Regions from separate parts of the Inquilinus sp. CAU 1745 genome, predicted to be linked through region 1. Evidence: riboswitches for the same ligand, from Rfam matches in the RefSeq annotation. Region 1 holds a riboswitch; the other holds the start of a gene.

Region 1 (3,396 bases):
ACGCCCAGGAACGCGCCCCCGACGACCAGCAGCAGCGCCGCGCCCGTCAGCGCGCCGGGAGCAAGCGACGCGATCATCCTACCGGCTGAGCGCCCGCAGCCATTCATCCACCCAATCGGACCGGTTCGCGGCCACCTCTTCCGGCGTGAACAGCAGCGCCGTCTCCGGCTTCACGGCCGTGTCGAAGGCGTCCGGCAGGCCATCCTCGGGCATTATGGCCGGGTACATCCAGTTGGTCGTCGGCAGGATCGATTGCGCCTCCGGGCCGATCAGGAAGGCCAGGAAGTCGCTCGCCAACTCCGGCTGGTCCGATCCCGTCAGCCGGCCCGCCACCTCGATCTGGAGGTAGTGCCCGTCCTCGAACGCCGCCGCCTGGTAGCGGTCGGTCTCTTCCATCAGCATGTGATAGGCGGGAGAGGTGGTGTAGCTCAGCACCATCGGCGCCTCGTCCTCCTGGAACAGCCCGTAGGATTCGCTCCAGCCCGCGCTGACCGTGACGATCCGGGGCGCGAGTTGCGCCCAGGCGTCGGCCGCGTTCTCGCCATAGATCTTCTTCATCCACAGCAGGAGGCCCAGGCCGGGCGTGCTGGTGCGCGGGTCCTGGATCAGGATCTCCGCCTCGCTCTCCTCCACCAGCGCCTTCAGGCTCGCGGGCGGGGTCTCCATGGCTTCCGTGTCATAGACGAAGGCGAAATAGCTCCAGTCGTATGGCACGAAGACCGGATCGTCCCAGCCGCCGGGCACGTCGGTTTCCGGCAGGTCCAGCCCGTGGGGGGCGAACAGGCCGGTCTCCTTGGCGTCGGCGATCAGGTTGGTGTCCAGCCCGACGACCACATCCGCATCAGACCCGCCGCCCTCCAGCCGCAGGCGGGAGAGGAGGGCCACCCCATCCTCGACTCCGATCATCTCAAGATCGCAGCCGCACACGGCCTCGAACGCTTCCTCGATCGCCGGCCCCGGCCCCCATTCGGAGACGAAGGAGTCGTAGGTGTAGACGGTCAGCGCCGGCCGGTCCTGCGCCATGGCGGGCGTCGCCGTCAGCAGCGCGGCGGACGCGGATAGGAATGTCAGGCGTTTCAAGACGGCTCTCCTCCTTGCATCGTGGTTCGGAAGAGAGCGGAACCCATCGGGTTCCCGCCTCAGCTCCCTCCGCCGGCATGACCCGGATCAGGTTCGTCGGGTTGGCTCGAAAGCCTCTCAGCCCCGGAAGGGGCACCCCGTTGAGACGGAGCGGAAGTAATCAGGCATCGGCATCGTCGTCAACCGCCATTCCGGACGCGGAGTTTTCCGCGACAGGTCGCCGGGTCGCTGGAACGGCCCTGGGGCCTATATGGTTCGAAGATTCCCCATGTTCTCTTGTTGGTCATTCCCGACTTGATCGGGAATCCATAGGTCGGCGCCGCTTCACCGGCGGTGAAGGGCGGTGCGCCGTCCCGGCTTCCATCGACGCCGCATGGATGCCGGATCGGGGTCCGGCATGACGATGTTGGGGGAGGCCGTTTTGCGGCCATGATCCCTTCGCTATAGTCGCCCTTTCGAAAGAACCCGGATTCTCAAAGCCATGCGCCGTTTCGTCCCGATTCTCCTGCTCCTTGTCCTTCTGCCGGCTTCGGGTTTCGCCCAGTCCGGTCAGACGTTCGAAAAATCGCGCCTGACCGTGGAGACGGCGCGCGGGCAATCCTTCGATTTCGACGTGGAGCTTGCGCTGACGCCGGCCCAGCAGGCTCAGGGGCTGATGCATCGGGAGGAGATGGCGGCTGATTCCGGGATGCTGTTCGTCTTCCCCCGGGCGCGCCCGGCATCCTTCTGGATGAAGAACACGATCCTGCCGCTGGACATCATCTTCATCGGGCCGGACGGCGCGATCCTGAACATCGCCAAGCGCACGACGCCGATGTCGACCGAATCGGTTCCGTCGGACGGCGAGGCCAAGGCGGTGCTGGAACTCAACGCCGGCGTGACCGACCTTCTGAACATCCGGCCGGGCGACCGGGTGGTCCATGAATTGCTGGAGAATACAGAAGACGCGGGATAGCGGCCAACTGGCTGCTGTTTAGCTCGTGGGCTCCAACTGGCTCATCGCCAGCGGGGCGGATCGCCAGCTATCGCCGGCGGCGACCATGCAACTCCGCCCGTCTGAGGAAGTCACCAGGATGGTCCAGGTCGCGCCGTCGGCGCTGGTCAGGATCTCCAGCACCTCGCCACCATTGGTCATCCCCATGGCGATCGGCGCTTCCTGATAACGGTCGGACAGGTAATCGATCACCGCCTCGCGCGCGGCGCAATTCTCCTGCGCCTGTGCGGGCAGGGCCACTCCACAGCACAGCGACGCCACGACCGGCCAACGCATCATGTCCCGCGCCCTCGAAAAGAGGATGATCCGACGATTACTGTTGCGATTCTCCGCAACTCTTTATGAATTATCAGTTAACGCCGTTCCCGGGAAAACGCCACAAGTATTGTGGCATCGGCACAAAATGCTCCGCCGTTCTCACCGCTTGCGGGCGAGCGTCAGCCCGTCGCCGACCGGGACGATGGTCAGCGTCACCCGCTCGTCGGCGTGGAGGAAGGCGTTGAACTGGCGGAACAGACGGGTCTTCGAGCCTGTCTCGGCCGGGTCGGCCACCTTGCCGCGCCACAGCGTGTTGTCGATGGCAACGGTCCCGCCGGGTCTCAGCAGGGTAAGCGCCGCCTCGTAATAGGCAGGGTAGTTCTCCTTGTCGGCATCAATGAAGGCGAAGTCGAAGCTGCCCACTTCGCTTTCCGCCAGCCGGCCCACCGTCTCCACCGCCGGCCCCAGCCGGAGATCGATCCGGTCTTCGACTTCCGCCTCCTGCCAATAGCGCCGGGCGATGGCGGTGAACTCGTCGGAGACGTCGCAGGTGACGATCCTTCCCTCCGGCCCCATGGCCAGGGCCGCGACCAGCGCGCTGTAGCCGGTGAAGGTCCCGATATCCAGCGCCCGCCGCGTTCCCGTCGTTTCCAGCAGCCAGCTCAGGAACTGCCCTTCCTCCGGCGCGATCTGGTAATGCGCCTGGGCCAGCGTCCCCGTCTCCGCCCGCAGCCGCGCCAGGATCTCGGGCTCCCGCACGCCATGCTGGACGAGGTAGGTCCGGATGCCTTCAGGCAGGAAGGATGAACTGATGGTCATGGGCGCAGGGTTCCGCTTCGGGATCGTTCGCGCCGCTCTAGACGATGGCGGGCCGTAACGAAAGTGTCTTCCATCACAAACGCGGCGGCGGCGGTCCCGCCGAACCTTGCTCCCGCCGGTCGCCATGGTGTATCTGACGCGGGATCAAGGGTCCGGTGCGGGTTTCGGGGCGTAGCGCAGCCTGGTAGCGCGCCTGCTTTGGGAGCAGGATGTCGCTGGTTCGAATCCAGTCGCCCCGACCATCC
Region 2 (3,396 bases), on a different contig from region 1:
GAGATGGGCCGTTGGCTCGTCCGCAACGAAAAGCGGTGAATCCTGCGCCAGCACGGCGGCGAGCGCGACGAGTTGCCTTTCGCCGCCCGAGAGGGTGGCGACCCGCCGACCGCGCCATGCCTCCGGCAAGCTCGCGCGCCGCATCGCCGCGCCGACCGCTTCGGCGATGCGATCCTCCGGCAGCGCCCTGTTCTCCAGCGAGAAGGCAATCTCATCTTCCACCCGCATGCCGCAGAGCGTCTGGTCGGCATCCTGGAAGAGCTGGGCCACGGCGGCGGCCCATCCGGCCGAGCTTCGAGCCGCCACCGGATCGCCGAACAGGCGGATCGTCCCCTCCACCGTCGCCGGGATGGCGTTGGGGACGAGGCCGGTCAGCGTCAGGAGCAGCGTCGACTTGCCGGAGCCGGATGCGCCCAGCAGCAGCACCCTCTCCCCCTCCCCCACCGCGAGATCGACCGGGCCGACGGCCGGCGCGTCCGCGAAAGGGTAGCGGACCGAGACGCTACGCCATTCGGCCGCCGGCACGCCGCCGGTCGCGGTCACGCCCGGGCGAGGCGCTTGGCGCGGTCGATCGCCAGGCCGGAGAGGACGCCCGTGCGGTAGAGCGCCTCCACGATCAGATGGCCGGCCAGACCGCCCAGTAGCGCGCCGCTGATGCAGCGCAGGAGGAACATGGCGAGCAGGATCGTCGGCTCCAGCGCGCCATAGTCGAACCGGACCCAGGTATAGGCGAAGGAGAAGACAGCCGCGCCGACGCCCGCCGCCATCAGCGTCGGCAGCGAATAGTCGCGCCAGCGCGTGGCGGCAAACACGATCTCCGCTCCAGCGCCCTGAACCGCGCCGGTGACCAGCAGAAGCAGGCCGGCCGGACTGCCCAGCAACACCTGGACGGCGGCGGCCAGCATCTCCGCCGCGAAGGCCGCGCCGGGCTTGCGGATGATGGCCGCCGCGACGATCGAGGCTATGAACCAGAAACCCATCACGACATCCATGGTCATCGATCCGAAGATCGCCTGGGCGACCAGCCAGATTTGCACCCAGCCCAGATAGAGCACGGCGAAGACCGCGCCCAGGACGGTGACGATGAGGATTTCACGCAAGCTCCAGCTACGGTTCTCGGGCATGGATTTCGTCCTGTCAGAAGGTGGATGGGGAAGAGGAAGAAGGCCGGCCGTCAGGCGGCCGAGGGGCTGTTCGCCGAGACGGTGAGGTCGAGCGCGACATGGCCGTCCGGCGCGCCGAAGCGCAGGAACGCCTCCGCCAGGGCGGCGAAGACCGGCCCGGCATCGCCCTTCAGCCGGGTGCAGAAATTCTTCGACCGGTCGAAGACGGGCGAGCCCTTCAGGAAGTCGATGCAGCCATAGATCTCGTCCATGTGATGCCCGACGCCGAGCGGGTAGAGCGAGAACTGGACCGCGACCGGACTGCCCGTCGGCGGGGCCGCGGCGACCGCCTCATGGGCCTCCGCGATCCGCCGGTCGAGCGGCGGCTGGTCGCCGGTATCGGCCGATGGCGCGCAGATCGGGTCGTCCGGCTCCCCCGGACAGCCGCGCGACACGGCGGCGGACAGGACGACGTGCCGGCCGCCGATTGCTGCCGCGACGAACAGGTCGCGCATCGCCGGGAAGAGCTGGTCGGGCGGACCGACCAGAAGGGTGGAGATATCGTCCGTCTCTATTCGGAAGGACGGGCGGTAGGGGTCGAGCGCGCTCAACGCGCCCAGGATGATTCCGACGAAATCGTCGGTCATGGGATAGAGGGAAATCTGCGCGCCGGAGAACATGGGTCGGTCTCGCTCCGCTGGTATGATCCAGATCAGCTTTAGGGTCCGAAGGCATGACGCCTTCATCTCAGCCCCGGCGATACGGGACACCCCTGTCGACAGAGGGTGACGTAGCACCCGAGGCGGCGGCATGCAATGGCACTTGACGACATTCGGTCGTGGAAATTTTATTTCGCGATTCCGGTGGCTACCGGCAGCAAATAATCAGTCAAATCCGTTTAAGTAAACATCCGGTCTTACTTGAGTGTTCGATCTTTGTTCATTTGACCTCGATGCCTATTTTTCGAATGATTGGGGAAACAAGAACAGACGACGCCCAATAATTTTGCGTCGCAACATGCGAGGAAACCCCATGACCGTGTTTTCCGATCCCGATTTCGACGATCACGAGCAGATCGTCTTCGCCAGCGACGCCGCGACGGGGCTGAAGGCCATCATCGCGATCCATGACACCGGCAACGGCCCTGCCCTGGGCGGCTGCCGGATGTGGGATTATGCCGACGAGCGGGAGGCCGCGCGGGACGCGCTGCGGCTGGCGCGCGGCATGACCTACAAATCCGCGCTGGCGGGGCTGCCGCTGGGCGGCGGCAAATCCGTCATCATCGGCGATTCCCGCAAGATCAAGACGCCGGAGCTGATGCGCGCCATGGGCCGCGCCGTCGACCGGCTGGGAGGCCGCTACATCGTGGCCGAGGATGTCGGCACCAGTGTCGAGGACATGACGGAGATCCGCAAGGAGACGGAATTCGTGGCCGGGCTGCCGGCGGCGCTGGGTGGGCGGGGCGACCCTTCCTGGCATACGGCGCGCGGCTGCTTCGTCGGGCTGCGGGCGGCGGTGGAGTATTCCGGCCGCGTGCAGGGATCGGACGGGGGGCTGGACGGGCTGCGGGTCGCGGTCCAGGGGCTGGGCAATGTCGGCTGGCATCTCTGCCGGATGCTGCATGAGGCGGGCGCGCTGCTGTGGGTCAGCGACGTGCGCGCCGAGCGGGCGGCGGAGGCCGTGGCGACGTTCGGCGCGACGGCGGCGCCGGTGGAGGCGATCCACGCGGTCGAGGCGGACGTGTTCGCCCCCTGCGCGCTGGGCGCCGGGCTCAACGACCGGACGATCCCGGCGCTGAAGGCGAGGATCGTCGCCGGATCGGCCAACAACCAGCTCGCCGAAAGCCGGCACGGCATGGCGCTGCGCCAGCGCGGGGTGATCTATGCGCCCGACTATGTGCTGAATGCGGGCGGCGTCATCAATGTCGCGGCGGAGCGCACGGGCTACAGCGAGGCCGAGGTGACGGAAAAGGTCGACGGCATCCACGGCACCATCCTGTCGATCCTCGCCCGCGCCGACCGGCTGAACATCCCGACCAGCGAGGCCGCCGACCGCATCGCCGAAGAACGCTTCCGCCCCCACGGCAAGCGCGGCGCGCTGGCGGCGTAGGAGGGCGGAGGCTGAAAAGGCTTATGGATTCCGGCTCTGGGGCCGGAATGAACAACAAAAACAACGTCATGCTGGACTTGATCCCATAGGCGCTAACTTACTATGAGGTGGGCGTAAGCTTGGCGTTTTCTTGGGGGTTCTCTGAGCCTGTAGAGGGTTCTTGGTGTTGGTCTGGCGGGCATGG

What was found. Region 1 has a riboswitch for thiamine pyrophosphate ahead of thiB (thiamine ABC transporter substrate binding subunit). Riboswitches for the same ligand answer to the same signal wherever they lie in the genome.
Region 2: linked by a shared signal. The riboswitch ahead of AAFN89_RS20590 (YkoF family thiamine/hydroxymethylpyrimidine-binding protein) and the one ahead of thiB (thiamine ABC transporter substrate binding subunit) in region 1 are both predicted to bind thiamine pyrophosphate.

Annotation. Positions count from the first base shown of each region.
Region 1 covers NZ_JBDOQU010000005.1:134,421-137,816, forward strand. The annotation lists gene thiP (thiamine/thiamine pyrophosphate ABC transporter permease) at 1-77, opposite strand, end outside; gene thiB (thiamine ABC transporter substrate binding subunit) at 79-1,080, opposite strand; TPP riboswitch at 1,127-1,230, opposite strand; gene AAFN89_RS08265 (DUF192 domain-containing protein) at 1,562-2,035, shown strand; gene AAFN89_RS08270 (hypothetical protein) at 2,054-2,353, opposite strand; gene AAFN89_RS08275 (class I SAM-dependent methyltransferase) at 2,492-3,151, opposite strand; tRNA gene AAFN89_RS08280 (tRNA-Pro) at 3,317-3,393, shown strand.
Region 2 covers NZ_JBDOQU010000027.1:5-3,400, reverse strand. The annotation lists gene AAFN89_RS20600 (ATP-binding cassette domain-containing protein) at 1-543, opposite strand, end outside; gene AAFN89_RS20595 (ECF transporter S component) at 540-1,124, opposite strand; gene AAFN89_RS20590 (YkoF family thiamine/hydroxymethylpyrimidine-binding protein) at 1,175-1,783, opposite strand; TPP riboswitch at 1,775-1,887, opposite strand; gene AAFN89_RS20585 (Glu/Leu/Phe/Val dehydrogenase dimerization domain-containing protein) at 2,136-3,212, shown strand.